Regions from separate parts of the Streptomyces sp. NPDC046931 genome, predicted to be linked through region 1. Evidence: riboswitches for the same ligand, from Rfam matches in the RefSeq annotation. Region 1 holds a riboswitch; each other region holds the start of a gene.
What was found. Region 1 has a riboswitch for cobalamin ahead of ABZ876_RS32315 ((2Fe-2S) ferredoxin domain-containing protein). Riboswitches for the same ligand answer to the same signal wherever they lie in the genome.
Positions count from the first base shown of each region.

Region 2: it holds a riboswitch for cobalamin, as region 1 does, so the genes downstream of both, ABZ876_RS26715 (CbtB-domain containing protein) here and ABZ876_RS32315 ((2Fe-2S) ferredoxin domain-containing protein) in region 1, are expected to answer to the same signal.
Region 3: it holds a riboswitch for cobalamin, as region 1 does, so the genes downstream of both, ABZ876_RS00985 (ribonucleoside-diphosphate reductase subunit alpha) here and ABZ876_RS32315 ((2Fe-2S) ferredoxin domain-containing protein) in region 1, are expected to answer to the same signal.

Region 1 is NZ_JBEYWX010000026.1:90,272-95,191, forward strand. It holds gene ABZ876_RS32295 (hypothetical protein) at 64-273, opposite strand; partial or broken gene ABZ876_RS32300 (MFS transporter) at 366-521, opposite strand; partial or broken gene ABZ876_RS32305 (ThuA domain-containing protein) at 575-736, opposite strand; gene ABZ876_RS32310 (SDR family oxidoreductase) at 1,070-1,849, shown strand; gene ABZ876_RS32315 ((2Fe-2S) ferredoxin domain-containing protein) at 1,945-2,376, opposite strand; cobalamin riboswitch at 2,438-2,566, opposite strand; gene ABZ876_RS32320 (hypothetical protein) at 2,917-3,150, opposite strand; gene ABZ876_RS32325 (hypothetical protein) at 3,519-3,710, shown strand; gene ABZ876_RS32330 (SigE family RNA polymerase sigma factor) at 3,862-4,464, shown strand; gene ABZ876_RS32335 (inositol monophosphatase family protein) at 4,475-4,920, opposite strand, start outside.
Region 2 is NZ_JBEYWX010000017.1:125,855-130,774, reverse strand. It holds gene ABZ876_RS26735 (metalloregulator ArsR/SmtB family transcription factor) at 1-143, shown strand, start outside; gene mgtA (magnesium-translocating P-type ATPase) at 223-2,712, shown strand; gene tatA (Sec-independent protein translocase subunit TatA) at 2,854-3,111, shown strand; gene ABZ876_RS26720 (hypothetical protein) at 3,134-3,364, opposite strand; cobalamin riboswitch at 3,487-3,628, shown strand; gene ABZ876_RS26715 (CbtB-domain containing protein) at 3,665-3,886, shown strand; gene ABZ876_RS26710 (CbtA family protein) at 3,909-4,661, shown strand; gene ABZ876_RS26705 (hypothetical protein) at 4,754-4,920, shown strand, end outside.
Region 3 is NZ_JBEYWX010000001.1:216,533-221,452, forward strand. It holds gene ABZ876_RS00970 (DUF3311 domain-containing protein) at 1-240, shown strand, start outside; gene mctP (monocarboxylate uptake permease MctP) at 237-1,865, shown strand; gene ABZ876_RS00980 (GNAT family N-acetyltransferase) at 2,102-2,608, shown strand; cobalamin riboswitch at 2,631-2,785, shown strand; gene ABZ876_RS00985 (ribonucleoside-diphosphate reductase subunit alpha) at 2,909-4,920, shown strand, end outside.

The DNA of each region.
Region 1 (4,920 bases):
AACATGCCATTAGCGGGGAGGGTTCGTGTTCCGGACGCGGAGGCGGCGGTGCGTTTCCGTGCGTCAGGCCGAGCCGGGGGCCGGTGGGGTCGCTGTCCGGGAGGCTCGAGCCTCGGCGAAGAGGAACAGTCCGCAGGCCGTCACGGGCAGCCATCCGGGACGGGACGCATGGGCGAGCCCGGTGGGGCCGACGCCCGCGGCCAGGCCCCCGGCGATGGCGATACCGACCGCCGAACCGACCTGGCGTGCGGTGGAGGTGATCGCCCCGGCCACACCGGCGCGGGAGGGCGGCAGACCGCCGACCGCGTGTTGGCGATCGGCGCGTTGGTGAAACCGAACCCGATACCGATGAGCAGATAGGCGAGCAGAAGCAGCGGAACGCTCGTGTCCGGGCCGAGATTCACCACGCACAGCCCCCCGGTGGCGGTGAACCCGCCCGCAAGGAGGAGCGGACGTCGTGGTCCCATGTGCCCCACCAGGTTGCCGGACCAGGGCGCACACACGGTGGCTCCGAGCGCCATGGGCAGCGTCGCCGCGCCTGCCGCGAGCGGCGTCCATCCGCGGGCGTGCTGGAGAACCAGTCGTTCGCCTCGTGTACGAAGCCGATGTGTGCGGCGTCCCAGGTGCCGTTGTAGAGGGCCAGAACCTTGAACGGGGACGCGGCGGGGGTCGTGGCCTGCGCGGAGGGAACCGCCAGGCCCGGCAGTACGGCGAGCAGAACGAACAACCGCAGCATCTTGCGGGCTCCGGCGGCCTGTCCGCATCCGTTGCGGGGTGGCTCGGCCATGGGCGTTCCAGCCTTTCGCGTGCGCGGATGGTGGGGAAGGCCGCGCAGCCGAGTTCAGCATGATGAACAATGGGTTCATTCTTGGATTGCTGATGGTCCGTGAACCTAAAGGTCTGAACCAGACACGTCAAGAGGTGAGGCATCCGGTCGGCATACCGCCCGCGTGGTGCGTCCCGTATACCCGGCACCGGCGCCGCAGGGCCGCCCGCGTACCCGTAGGGTCGTCCAGTCGGACGTCAGTCCGCGTCAACCAGCCGTTCGAGTCCATGCCGGGATGTGAAGATGACGCCGCAGTCCTACCTCACCGACCTCTTCTCGCTCGAGGGCCGGGTCGCGGTTGTCACCGGCGGGAGTTCAGGGATCGGCCGGGCCATCGCCGGGGCCCTCGCCCATGCCGGAGCGAGCGTCGTGGTCGTGGCACGCAAGGAGGCGGAGCTGGCCGCCACGGTCGAGGAACTGGTGGGCGACGGCTGCCGGGCGGCCTGGGTGAGCGCCGATCTGGGCTCGCGAGACGGCGCACGGGCGGCGGCCGAGGAGGCCGCCGCGGTGTACGGGGAGCCGGACATCCTCGTCAACTCCGCGGGCATCAACCTCCGTCCTCCGATGGGCGAGCTGACGGACGAGGTGTGGGATGCCACCATGGCGGTGAACCTGGAGGCGCCCCACCTCCTCGGTCAGCGCTTCGGCCCCGGCATGGCCGAGCGGGGCCACGGGCGGATCATCCACGTCAGCTCGCAGCAGGCGCACCGGGCCTTCGTCCAGAGCGGCGTGTACGGCGTGTCCAAGGGCGGCCTCGAATCGCTGGCCCGCTCGCAGGCGGAAGCGTGGTCCCCGTACGGCGTCACCGCCAACACGCTCGTCCCCGGCTTTGTGATGACACCGCTGAACCGCCGCCTGTCCGCCGATCCGGCCAAGGTGGCGGAGCTCGCCGCCCGTACCCTGGCCGGGCGCAACGGGCTGGCGGAGGACTTCGCGGGCGCGGCGGTCTTCCTGGCGAGCCGGGCATCGGCGTACATCACCGGTCAGTCGATCTGCGTCGACGGCGGGTTCTCGGTCCACTGACGCATGCGGCAACTGACGCCCGGCACATGCGGCCCCTGACCGCGGGTCGATACACCGCTCGACGGTGCTGTTGCGCGGGTCGATCGGCGGGTTTTCTACGACGGGCCCCGGCCGCGTACCGGTGAGAACGAGGTGCGCCGCCGCGGTGGTGTGAAGGTGTAGAGATCGAGAATGGCGGGCTGGGGCGCGATGCCCGGACCGCCTGCCCGCACCCAGGCGGCGATGTCCTCGGTCGCGGCCGGGTCGTTGACGAGGCCGAGCCAGACCGGCCGGGCGCCGGCGGCGCGCCCGGCGGCGGAGGGCTGAACGACCATCACATTGGCCTGGTCGCAGACGTCCAGGCAGGCGGAGATGCGTACCGGCACATCCGCGCTCAGGCGGGTGGTCTGCGCCGCGTGATCGACTCCGGTCACCTTCGGGCTGCCACAGCAACAGTCCCGGCATACGACGACCCTGCACGGTGCAGGGTCGGCCGACCCGTGCTCCGGCGGTTGGCCCGTCGTCCCGTCGATCGAGCTCACGCGCATGACGCTTCACCGTCCTCTTCGGGGAAATCCGCCCCGGTTGTCCTGGAGGAGGCGACCGCGGGAGTCTCCTGGCTCTCGGGTCCAAGCTCGTCCCGGCCTTCCCACCAGCCTGCGGGCAGTGGCCTGTTCGGGATCCACTCACCGATCACAGTGGCGGGACCGCGCCGGATTCACACCGGCTTCCTCGTTCCGCCGTCGCCTTGCCGCCGGCCATCCTCCCATCCAGGACAACTCGGCGACACCATCGCCCCCGGCGGTGGGACTCCTGACCGATGGCTGTCCGTTGGCGGAAACCGGCAGCTCTGTCCACGCCCAGATAACTGCGGTACCCCGACGGACGGGGGCTTCCGGCTCCCGGGCAAGCTTCCCGCAGGCCGCTGCGGCGCCCTGCACACCGTCCAGTCCAGCGAAGGAGGCAAGGAGGCACACCCCGAGCGACGGCGAACGCTGAGGACTCGCCGCAGGGCACCCGGCGGAGCGGGGCGAACGGTCACCGGCGGTCACAGCGTTTTCCCCTGCCACGGGCTTAAGGACGCGCAGTCAGAGGACGAAGCGTTCGATCTCCACGGCCCTGGCGTCCATCTGGACGGTGATGGATTCCGCGACCTGTTCCACCGTCCTGGTGACCTCGGCCGACTCCAACTCCGCGGTTTCCAGTACGTACTGGAGACGTCGACGCGCCAGATAGTCGACCCCCTGGGCAGCGCCGATGGCCGCGGCACCCGTTCCGCCCACAGCCGCCGCGGTGACGATCAGCGGACCGAGGCCCTTCATCTTGCGCGAAACCCGAAATCGTCCTCCGACACCTGGCGGATCGCATTGTCCGTCAGCAGCTGAAGCTCCCCCACCGGCGCCTCTCCCCCGTTGAGCCGTCCGAAGCGATACCCATCATCCGGGAAGTCCTGGACGGCGCGAGGGTTTGCGAGGAAACAGCGTGCGGGTCACGACATGTGGTAGGCGCCGATCCCGTCCTGAGGCGGTCAACTCATTCCGAACCCGCCTCCCACCACCCGCCACGGCATTGATCAGGGTGGCAGAACAACCTGCCCATTCAATCCCTCAGCGCGAAAGGTCGTGGTCAGAAGGCGCGAACAACCGACCCGGCCGGTTCGCCTGATCACACCCGAAGGGAAAAACCGATCATGAACGTGTGCAAGCGGCTCGCACTGGCCGCAGCGACCGTGACGCTGGCCGCCGGACTGGTGAGCACGGCGCCGACGCCGGTCGAGCGGTCGCCCCACGCCTCTCAGGCCACCACACAGCGGAGTGATCTCGCGCGGAGCCACCACGGCGTCGAGGGCACCGGGGCGGACCCCGGCAGCCGCTGCTGCTGACGATCGACGACGTCGTCAGCACAGGCCGACGCCCTGCCGTCGCCCCACCGCGCCGCCAAGGGTGCTCCGGGCGGCGGCAGGGGCGAGCAGAGAACGCCCTCCCGCTCACCGCGCCCATCGTTCACGCATCACCATGAAAGGAACCCGGCCCATGGATGCCCGCACGTGCCCAGACCGGTCTTTGGAATTCGAGGAATACGTCCGTACCCGGCACGACGCCCTGCTGCGCAGCGCCCGGCGGCTGGTCTCGAACCCGCTCGACGCCCAGGACCTGCTGCAGACCGCGCTGGCACGGACGTATCGCCGCTGGGACCGCATCGCCGACAAGCGACTCGCGGACGCCTACCTGCGCCGTGTCATGATCAACACGCGTACGGAGTGGTGGCGGGCCAGGAGGCTGGAAGAGGTGCTCACCGCCCGACTGCCCGACGCATCCGTCCCGGACTCCACCGCCCGGCACGCCGACCGTACGCTCCTGATCGACGCCATGAAGGTGCTCGGTCCGAAGCAGCGCAGCGTCGTGGTGTCACGGCACTGGGAGCACATGTCCACGGAGGAGACGGCCGCCGCCCTCGGTATGTCGGCCGGAACGGTCAAGAGCACGCTGCATCGAGCGCTCGACCGGCTGCGTCAGGAGCTGGAGCGCCGTGATCCGGACCGTGTCCCGGCGTCGGCCGCGGGCCGGGGGCGCGGCGGCCGGCCGCCGGGATCCATGGCGTCTGTACCGGCGGGAGCGGGCCGCGGCGTCCGGTGAGCACGGGAGACTAGCCTCGGCTGCGGATCATCGACATCAGCTGCCAGTGGGTCTCGAGGTCGGCGGCGACGACCAGCCCCCGGCCGTCCCGTCCGAGCGGGGCGCCGTCGATCCCGGTGACCACGCAGCCGGCGGCCCTGCACACAGCGATGCCGGCGGCGAAGTGCACGCTCCCGGACAGGTCGCCGCCGTCCGTGACATACGCGGCGCGCTTGCCGGCCGCCACCCAGGCCAACGCCAGCGTCGTGGAGCCGACACGCGGTTTGAAGCGATCGACGAACCCGGGGTGGGCCAGCAGGTTCACGGCCCTGAATCCGGGCGCGTTCGGGAAGGGCGGGTCCAGGTTGACGTCCACCAACCGGCCGGCGGGCGTGGGGGCCAGCCGTGTATCGAACCCGTCTCGCCGGGCCCAGGCGGTCTCACCGTCGGTGAAGAAGACCTCCTTGCCGAACGGAT
Region 2 (4,920 bases), on a different contig from region 1:
TCCGCTCCCGTCGTGAGGGCCGCCGCCAGGTCTACTTCGTCGACGACGCGGACGTCGTGACCGTGGTCCGCCTCGTGGTGGACCAGCTCAGTGATCGCGCCGCACGCACCCGCGCCCCGGCATCCCGGCTCCGTGGCCTCTGAGAGCGCCGCACCGTCACCGGCCCGGCCCGCCGACGCCGGCCTCGGCCGCGATGCCGCGGCGCCCACCTCCCTCCAGGAACTGCGCCGCCTGCGCAGCAGTCCGCGCGGGCTGACCGACGCGGAGGCGGAGGCCCGGCTCGCGGACATCGGCGAGAACGCGCTCCCCGAGGCCCGCACACCCTCCTGGTCCCGCCGTTTCGTGCGCGGCCTGCGCGATCCGTTCACCACGGTCCTGCTCTGCCTCGGCCTGGTGTCCGCGACGGTAAGCGCCTGGGGCACCGCCTGCGTGATCCTCTGTCTCGTCGTCGTCAGCTGTGTGCTGCGCGCCTCCGGCGAGTACCGGGCCGACCGCTCGATGGCCGCGCTGCGCGACCTGGTCGCCACCACCGCGACCTTACTGCGCCGCCCGGACCCGGACCGGCCGCCACGGGAACGGGAGGTGCCCGCCGCCGAGCTGGTGCCGGGCGATGTCATCCGCCTCGCGCCCGGCGACCTGGTCCCGGCCGACGTACGACTGCTGCGCACCCACGGCCTGACGGTCCACCAGGCGGCGCTGACCGGGGAGTCGGCACCGGTCGCCAAGCACGCGCTCGACGCGCCCGCACCAGCCGAAGCCGGCCCGTTCGAGCAGCCCCACCTGTGCTTCCAGGGCAGCGGTGTGGCCACCGGCGGCGGCACCGCGCTCGTCCTGGAGACGGGCGCCCGGACCCGTTTCGCCCGGGCCCACCGAGCCCCCGCCCGGCGGGCGGCGAGTGCCTTCGAGCGGACCGTGCACGGCATCTCCTGGGTGCTGATCCGGTTCATGCTGCTCACCCCGCCGCTGGTGCTGATGGCCAACGCGACGCTGCGCGACCGGGGCCTGGAGACGCTGCCCTTCGCCGTCGCGGTCGCCGTCGGTCTCACCCCCGAGATGCTGCCGGTCATCGTCACCACCTGCCTGGCCCGCGGCGCCCGGGTGCTCGCCCGCACCCACGGCGTGATCGTGAAACGCCTGCCCGCCCTGCACGACCTGGGCGCGGTCGACGTGCTGTGCCTCGACAAGACCGGCACCCTCACCCAGGACCGGCCGGTCGTCGAGCGGGCCCTGGACGGGACCGGGCAGGACGCGCCCGAGGTGCTGCGCCAGGCCGCCACGGCCGCCTGGTGGACCCTCCAACTCGCCGACCTGCCCGCCCCGGACGCCCTCGACGAGGCGCTCCTGGACGCGGCGGACGGAAGCTGGGAGGCCTACGAAGGCGTCGCCGTCGTGCCGTTCGACCCGGTCCGCCGGCTCGCCACCGCCGTCGTCCGCGGTGGCCTCGGCATGCACACCCTCCTCGTCAAGGGCGCCGCCGAGGCCGTACTGGAGCGCTGTGCGCTGGAGCCCGACGAGCGGGAGCGGCTGCTCGCGCTCGCCGCCCGCGAGGCACGGGAGGGCCTGCGGGTGGTCGCGGTCGCCACCGGCACCCGCCCCGCCCGCACCCGCCCCTACACCCCCGCCGACGAGCGCGGGCTCACCTTCCGAGGCTTCGTCACCTTCCGGGACGCCCTCGCCCCGACCGCCGCGCGGGCGCTGCGGGACCTCGCCGCCCGCGGTGTCAGCGTGCGGGTCCTCACCGGCGACCACCCGGGCACGGCGGCCCGCGTCTGCCGCGACCTCGGCCTCGACCCGGGTGACGTACGGACCGCGGGCGCCGCGGACGACCACACCGCGACCGTCGTCGCCCGGTGCACCCCCGAGGACAAGGCGCGGATCGTCACCGGGCTGCGCCGGGCCGGGCACACGGTCGGCTTCCTGGGCGACGGCGTCAACGACGTACCGGCGCTGTACGCCGCCGACGTGGGGATCGCCCCGCGCGACGCCGTCGACGTGGCCCGCGAGAGCGCGGACGCCGTCCTCGCGTACAAGGACCTGACCGCCATCGACCACGCCGTCGCCGCAGGCCGGCACAGCAGCGGCAACATAGCCACCTATCTGCGCGTCACCCTCTCCTCCAACCTCGGCAATGTCGTCGCGATGCTCGCCGCCGGTCTGCTGCTGCCCTTCCTTCCGATGCTCCCGGCCCAGGTCCTGGTCCAGAACCTGTGCTTCGACGCGGCCCAGCTCGCCTTCGCCCACGACCGCCCCGCGCCCGCGGTGCTCACCCGCCCGACCCTTCTGGGCCCGCGTGACCTGCTCCGCTTCATCACCGGCTTCGGCCTGCTCAACGCCGTCGCCGACCTCGCCACCTTCGGCGTCCTCGCGCTCTCGCTGTACGGGCCCGACGCGCTCGACGACGAAGCCGTCTTCCACTCGGCGTGGTTCACCGAGAACCTGCTCACCCAGGCCCTGGTGATGGTGCTCCTGCGCTCCGGCCGGAGCCTTGCCGAGGGACGTGCCCCGGGCCCGGTCGGGCGGGCCGCGGCCGTCCTCGCCGCGGTCGCCCTCCTGCTGCCCTTCACTCCGCTCGGTGCAACGCTCGGCATGATCGCGCTGCCGGTGGGGTACTACCTGCTGCTCGCCGCCGTCCTGGCGCTGTACGCGCTCGCCCTGTGGGCGGTCAGGGCGCGCTACGAGCGCCGGCGCGCGGCGAGCGACGACCACCCCTAGGTCACGTTTCGGACCGAGCGCCCCCTCCTCCGTTCCGATCCGCCCTGACGGTTGTACAGTTGCGCAAAGTGGCAAGCATTACTGGACGGTCGAGCGACGGAAACCGTCCTCGGCCGAGCGAGGAAAGGGCGGGCGCGGCCGATGCTCCGCAACGGACTGGAACCCTGGCACCTGCTGATCGTGGCGATCGTCGTGATCGTGCTGTTCGGCTCGAAGAAACTGCCGGACACCGCCCGCGCGCTCGGCAAGTCCCTGCGCATCCTCAAGAGCGAGGCGAAGGCGATGAAGAACGAGAACGCTCCCTCGCCGGGCGCCTCCCCGTCAGTCCCCGTGGCGCCGTCGGAGGTCCGCACGTCCGCCGAGGCCGCTGCGGCCGAGCCTCCGGCCGCGGCCTCCTGACCCGGGTCCGTCGGAGGCCGGCTCAGGGGCTGGCGCTGTCGTAGCCGTAGGTCAGGATCCCACCGGTTTCGCCGAGCCGGCGCCGGTATACGTACAGCGCCGCCACCTGGACGCCGTCCGCAGGGGTCTCGACCCGGCAGGGACGGGTCACCTGCACCACCGAGGGCCGGCCCGCGACCTGCATGCGCATGCCGTCGGCCGGCCCGCCCGCCAGCACCGCCGTCTCCCACTTCGTCGGGACATGAAGATCCATGTCTGTACCTTAAAGTTGCGCAATCGCTGAAGTGTTGTGAGCTGTGCCACCTCCCTGCGGTCCGCGCTCCGGGGCCGTTCGGGGAGAGGAAGATCACCCAGGCGGACGCGGTCTTGGCCATGCACGCGCCACGCGGTACGGTCTGTGCGATATCGACGACGGTACGACGGAAGCCGGTGGGAGTCCGGCACGGTCGCGCCACTGTATGCGAGCGCCCCCGGGCAGTTCGTAAGTCAGACCCGTGGCCGTCGTCCTGTGCACCACCGAGATGGGACGCGAACTCCCAGAGGAGGTCCTGCCATGGCGCAGACCGTCGCCCAGCCGACAGCCACCACCCCCGCCGTTCCCGCCACGCTGCCGCTGAAGGCGATAGCCCCCTGGGCGGTCTTCTTCGGCATCCTGATGCTCGTCCTGCTCTACTTCGTCGGCGCCGAGCAGGGCGCCACCTCCGTCTTCAACGGCACCGACGTCCATGAGTGGGTGCACGACGCCCGCCACCTGCTCGGCTTCCCCTGCCACTGACGCGGGGGGCGCCGCGCACCCGATGAACTCCGCAACGGTAAGAAATCTCCTGGTGCGGGGCATGCTCGCCGGCCTTGGTGCCGGCGTGCTCGCCCTGATCGCCGCCTACTTCCTCGGCGAGCCGAACGTCGACAGCGCGATCGGCTTCGAGGAGGCCCACTCCCATGAGCACGAGATGGAGGTCGTCTCGCGTTCTCTGCAGTCCACCGCCGGTCTCGCCACCGGTGTCCTGGTCTACGGAGTCGCCTTCGGCGGCATAGCCGCACTCGCCTTCTGCTTCGCGCTCGGCCGTGTCGGCCGCTTCGGCCCGCGGGCGACCGCACTGCTGCTGTCCGGCTGCGCGCTTCTCGCCGTGTACGTCGTACCGTTCCTGAAGTACCCGGCCAACCCGCCGTCGGTCGGCGACCCCGACACCATCGGCAAGCGGACCGGCCTGTACTTCCTGATGATGGTGCTCAGCGTCCTCCTCGCGATCGCCGCGACGATGCTGGGCAAACGGCTCGCACCCAATCTGGGCACCTGGTACGCGACCGTCGTCGCGGTGGCCGGCTTCGTCCTCGTGATCGGTCTGGCGTACGCCTTCCTGCCGGTCGTCAACGAGGTGCCGAAGGACTTCCCGGCCACCCTGCTGTGGCGGTTCCGCCTGTCCGCCCTGGCCATGCAGGCGGTGCTGTGGGGTGGATTCGGCCTGGTCTTCGGGGAGTTGGCCGAGCGGCTGCTGAATCCGAAGCCCGCGGCCTCCGCGTCGGGGCGGGCGGTTCCGGCCGCGCACTGAACCCTTCACGACACCAGAGGGCCCTCCGGAATTGTCCGAGGGCCCTCTGGCGTTCCCGGGACACCGGCGCAGGCGACGAGCGGAGGAGCCCCGTGCCCAGACGACATCCCCGACCGAGCCACATCACTCTCGGTGGACGGGAGGCGGTCGCCCTGACCCTGGAGGAGTACGAACAACTCATCGCCAGCCGACGTCAGATCGGCGGCCAGAGCGCGCGCGTCCGGGTCCTCGGCCAGCAGGCCAAACGGACCGAGCGACT
Region 3 (4,920 bases), on a different contig from region 1:
GCGGCGATGGTGACGCCTGTGCGCGTCATCATCGCCCTCTGCCTCGTAGCACCCTTCGTCGCGATGCTGTGGGTCGGCTCCTACGCCAAGACCGATCCGGCGTTCGTCGGGATCCCTTTCTTCTACTGGTACCAGATGCTGTGGGTGCTGATCTCCACCGCGCTGACCATGGTGGCGTACCAGCTGTGGCGGCGTGACCAGCGCGCCCGCGCCGGCCGCGAGGGGGGTGCGTCGCAGTGAAGGACGGAGTGAACGGCGTCGCTCTCGGCGTCTTCGTGTTCTTCTTCCTGGCCGTCACCGTGCTGGGCTTCCTCGCGGCGCGCTGGCGCAAGGCCGAGAACGAGCACAGCCTCGACGAATGGGGGCTCGGCGGACGGTCGTTCGGCACCTGGATCACCTGGTTCCTGCTCGGCGGGGACCTGTACACGGCGTACACCTTCGTGGCCGTACCGGCCGCGATCTACGCGGCCGGCGCGGCAGGCTTCTTCGCGGTGCCCTACACGATCCTCGTCTACCCGTTGATCTTCACCTTCCTGCCCCGGCTGTGGTCGGTCTCGCACCGGCACGGATACGTCACGACCTCGGACTTCGTGCGCGGCCGCTTCGGCTCCAAGGGGTTGTCGCTGGCGGTGGCGGTCACCGGCATCCTGGCGACGATGCCGTACATCGCGCTCCAGCTGGTGGGCATCCAGGCGGTGCTGGACGTGATGGGCGTGGGCGGCGGCGGGGACACCAACTGGTTCGTGAAGGACCTGCCGCTGCTGATCGCCTTCGGTGTGCTGGCCGCGTACACGTACTCGTCGGGTCTGCGGGCCCCCGCGCTGATCGCGTTCGTGAAGGACGCCCTGATCTACATCGTCATCGCGGTGGCGATCATCTACATCCCGATCAAACTGGGCGGCTTCGACGACATCTTCGCCAAGGCGGGCCATGCGTTCGCGCAGACGAACCCGGTGACGGGGAAGCCGCGCGGCGCCCTCGCACCTCCGGAGGCCGGCCAGTGGACGTACGCCACGCTCGCGCTGGGCTCCGCGCTCGCCCTGTTCATGTACCCGCACTCGATCACGGCGACGCTGTCCTCGCGCAGCCGTGAGGTGATCCGCCGCAACGCCACGATCCTGCCGCTGTATTCGCTGATGCTGGGTCTGCTGGCGCTGCTGGGCTTCATGGCGATCGCGGCGGGCGTGAAGGTGCAGAACGGGCAGCTGGCCATCCCGCAGCTGTTCGAGGACATGTTCCCGGACTGGTTCGCGGGCGTGGCGTTCGCGGCGATCGGCATCGGGGCGCTGGTCCCGGCGGCGATCATGTCCATCGCGGCCGCCAACCTCTTCACCCGCAACATCTACAAGGACTTCATCAAGCCGGACGCCACGCCGAAGGAGGAGACCCGGGTCTCCAAGATCGTGTCGCTGCTGGTGAAGGTGGGCGCCCTGGTCTTCGTCCTGACGATGGACAAGACGGTCGCCATCAACTTCCAGCTGCTCGGCGGCATCTGGATCCTGCAGACCTTCCCGGCGCTGGTCGGCGGGCTGTTCACCCGCTGGTTCCACCGCTGGGCGCTGCTCGCGGGCTGGGCGGTCGGCATGGTCTACGGCACGCTCGCCGCGTACGGTGTCGCGTCCCCGACACAAGCGCACTTCGGGGGCTCGGCGAAGGAGATCCCGGGCATCGGCGAGATCGGCTACATCGGTCTGACGGCGTTCGTGCTGAACGTCCTCGTCACGGTCGTCGGGACCTTCGTCCTGAAGGCCGTGAAGGCCCCCGAGGGCATCGACGAGACCAGGCCGGACGACTACACGGCGGACGCGGGCGACCCCGGGGTGCAGGTGGAACTTCCCCCGGCCACGGCGGGTACGGCCCACTAGGGTCTTTCGTTTGGATCAGGCCGGATCAGAAAGCGGGGTCTGGTGCCGTGCATCGCAAGGGCGAAGGAGGGCGTCATGGCGGAGCCATGGCAACCGACGACAACGCGGCGAGGCGCGGTGCCAGACCCCGCGAGCCCGGCGTGATCCAAACGAGAGGCCCTAGGGGCCGCGGACCGGGCGGGCCGTCGGAGCGATCCGGCGGCCCGTTGCCGTACCCGTGGGGCACACTCGGCCCCATGGACATCACCATCCGGCAGGCAGTGCCCGCGGACCACGCGGCCCTCGGCGAGATCACCGCCCGGGCCTACCTCCAGGACGGGCTGCTGGACTTCGGGGAGAGCGACGCCTACCTCGGCGAGCTGCGCGACGTGGCCAAGCGGGCAGCCGCCGCGGAGGTGCTGGTCGCCGTGGAGGGCGAGAGGGTTCTCGGCGGGGTCACCTTCGTCCCGGCGGGCGGGCCCATGGCCGATATCGCCGGTCCCGGCGAGGCCGAGATACGGATGCTCGCCGTCGACCAGGCAGCCCGGGGCCGCGGCGCGGGCGAGTCGCTCGTACGCGCCTGCATCGACCGGGCACGCGCCACCGGGGGCTGCACCGGCATCGTCCTGTCCACCCAGCGCACCATGCACACCGCCCACCGCATCTACGAGCGCCTCGGTTTCGTTCGCACACCCGAGCGGGACTGGAATCCACTCCCGCACCTGGACGACCTCAGCCTCCTGGCCTACGAGTTGACGCTCTGAAACCGCAGCAACACAACATCTGGGGGTGACACCAGGACCCGGCACTAGATGTATGCTCATCCTCGCTGTCGCCACAGGGGAATCCGGTGCGAATCCGGAACTGTCCCGCAACGGTGTACTTGCGTGCATCCGCACGCCAGTTCAGTCCGAGGACCTGCCGGCAGCGCGCCCGGCCGTCCGGTCCGGGCGCCTTGAGACGTCCGGGCCTCGCGGAGTGGGCCGGGGACGCGACGCCGTGCGCGCTCGTGGCTGCCCCCTGCCCTCCGCAAGGCCCCCGCGCCGAGCGAGGGAGAGCCCCACGTGACCATCGCGCCAGCCGACCCGGCTTCAGTCAGCGACCTGAAGACCGACGGTCCCGGTGCCGCGCTGCTGCGCACCCTGACCGAGCTGACCGCAGACCTCCCCGACACCGACCCCGGCCGGGTCGCCGCCGCCGCGCTGCGCGGTCGCTCCGCACAGGCGGACGAGGCGGAACTGCGGGAGCTGGCCATGGAGGCGGCCGCCGGCCTCATCTCCGAGGACCCCGCCTACTCCAGGCTGGCCGCCCGGCTGCTGACGATCGGGATCCGCGCCGAAGCCGCCTCCCAGGGCGTCACGTCCTTCACCGAGTCCGTCGCCGTCGGGCACCGGGAAGGTCTCATCGCCGACCGGACCGCCGCCTTCGTGCGTCTGCACGCCGGCCGACTCGACGCCCTCGTCGACACGGCCGCCGACGACCGCTTCGGCTACTTCGGGCTGCGTACCCTGCACAGCCGCTACCTCCTGCGGCACCCGATCACCCGCAAGGTCATCGAGACGCCCCAGCACTTCCTGCTGCGCGTCGCCGCCGGCCTCGCCGAGGACGACACGCCCCGTGCGGTGGACGAAGTCGCGGCGCTCTACGGGCTCATGAGCCGCCTCGACTACCTCCCCTCCTCGCCCACCCTCTTCAACTCCGGCACCCGGCACCCCCAGATGTCCTCCTGCTACCTCCTCGACTCCCCGAAGGACGAGCTGGACAGCATCTACGACCGCTACCACCAGGTCGCCCGCCTCTCCAAGCACGCCGGCGGCATCGGGCTGTCGTACTCCCGTGTCCGCTCCCGCGGCTCGCTGATCCGCGGCACCAACGGGCACTCCAACGGCATCGTCCCCTTCCTGAAGACGCTGGACGCCTCGGTCGCCGCCGTGAACCAGGGCGGCCGGCGCAAGGGTGCGGCCGCCGTCTACCTGGAGACCTGGCACTCCGACATCGAGGAGTTCCTGGAGCTGCGCGACAACACCGGCGAGGACGCCCGCCGTACGCACAACCTCAACCTCGCGCACTGGATCCCGGACGAGTTCATGCGCCGGGTCAACGCCGACCAGCCGTGGTCGCTGTTCTCCCCCGCGGATGTGCCGGAGCTCGTCGACCTGTGGGGCGAGGAGTTCGACGCCGCCTACCGCAGGGCGGAGGCGGCGGGGCTGGCGCGGAAGACCCTCCCGGCCCGCGAGCTGTACGGGCGGATGATGCGCACCCTCGCGCAGACCGGCAACGGCTGGATGACCTTCAAGGACGCCGCCAACCGCACCGCCAACCAGACGGCCGAGCCCGGACACGTCATCCACTCCTCCAACCTCTGCACCGAGATCCTGGAGGTCACCGACGACGGCGAGACCGCGGTCTGCAACCTGGGCTCCGTCAACCTCGGCGCGTTCGTCACCGGCTCGGGCATCGACTGGGAGCGGCTGGACGAGACGGTCCGCACCGCCGTCACCTTCCTGGACCGCGTCGTCGACATCAACTTCTACCCGACCGAGCAGGCGGGCCGGTCCAACGCCAGGTGGCGGCCGGTGGGCCTCGGTGCGATGGGTCTTCAGGACGTCTTCTTCAAGCTGCGCATGCCCTTCGACTCGCCGCAGGCCAAGGCCCTGTCCACGCGGATCGCCGAGCGCATCATGCTCGCCGCGTACGAGGCGTCCGCCGGCCTCGCCGAGCGCAACGGCCCGCTGCCGGCCTGGGAGAAGACCCGTACCGCGCGGGGCGTGCTGCATCCCGACCACTACGACGTGGAGCCGGCCTGGCCGGAGCGCTGGGCGGCCCTGCGCGAGCGCGTCGCGGCCGTCGGCCTGCGCAACTCGCTGCTCCTCGCGATCGCGCCGACCGCCACGATCGCCTCCATCGCGGGCGTGTACGAGTGCATCGAACCGCAGGTGTCGAACCTCTTCAAGCGCGAGACGCTGTCGGGCGAGTTCCTCCAGGTCAACTCCTACCTGGTGCGGGACCTGAAGGAACTGGGCGTGTGGGACGCACGCACCCGTGAGGCGCTGCGCGACGCGAACGGCTCGGTGCA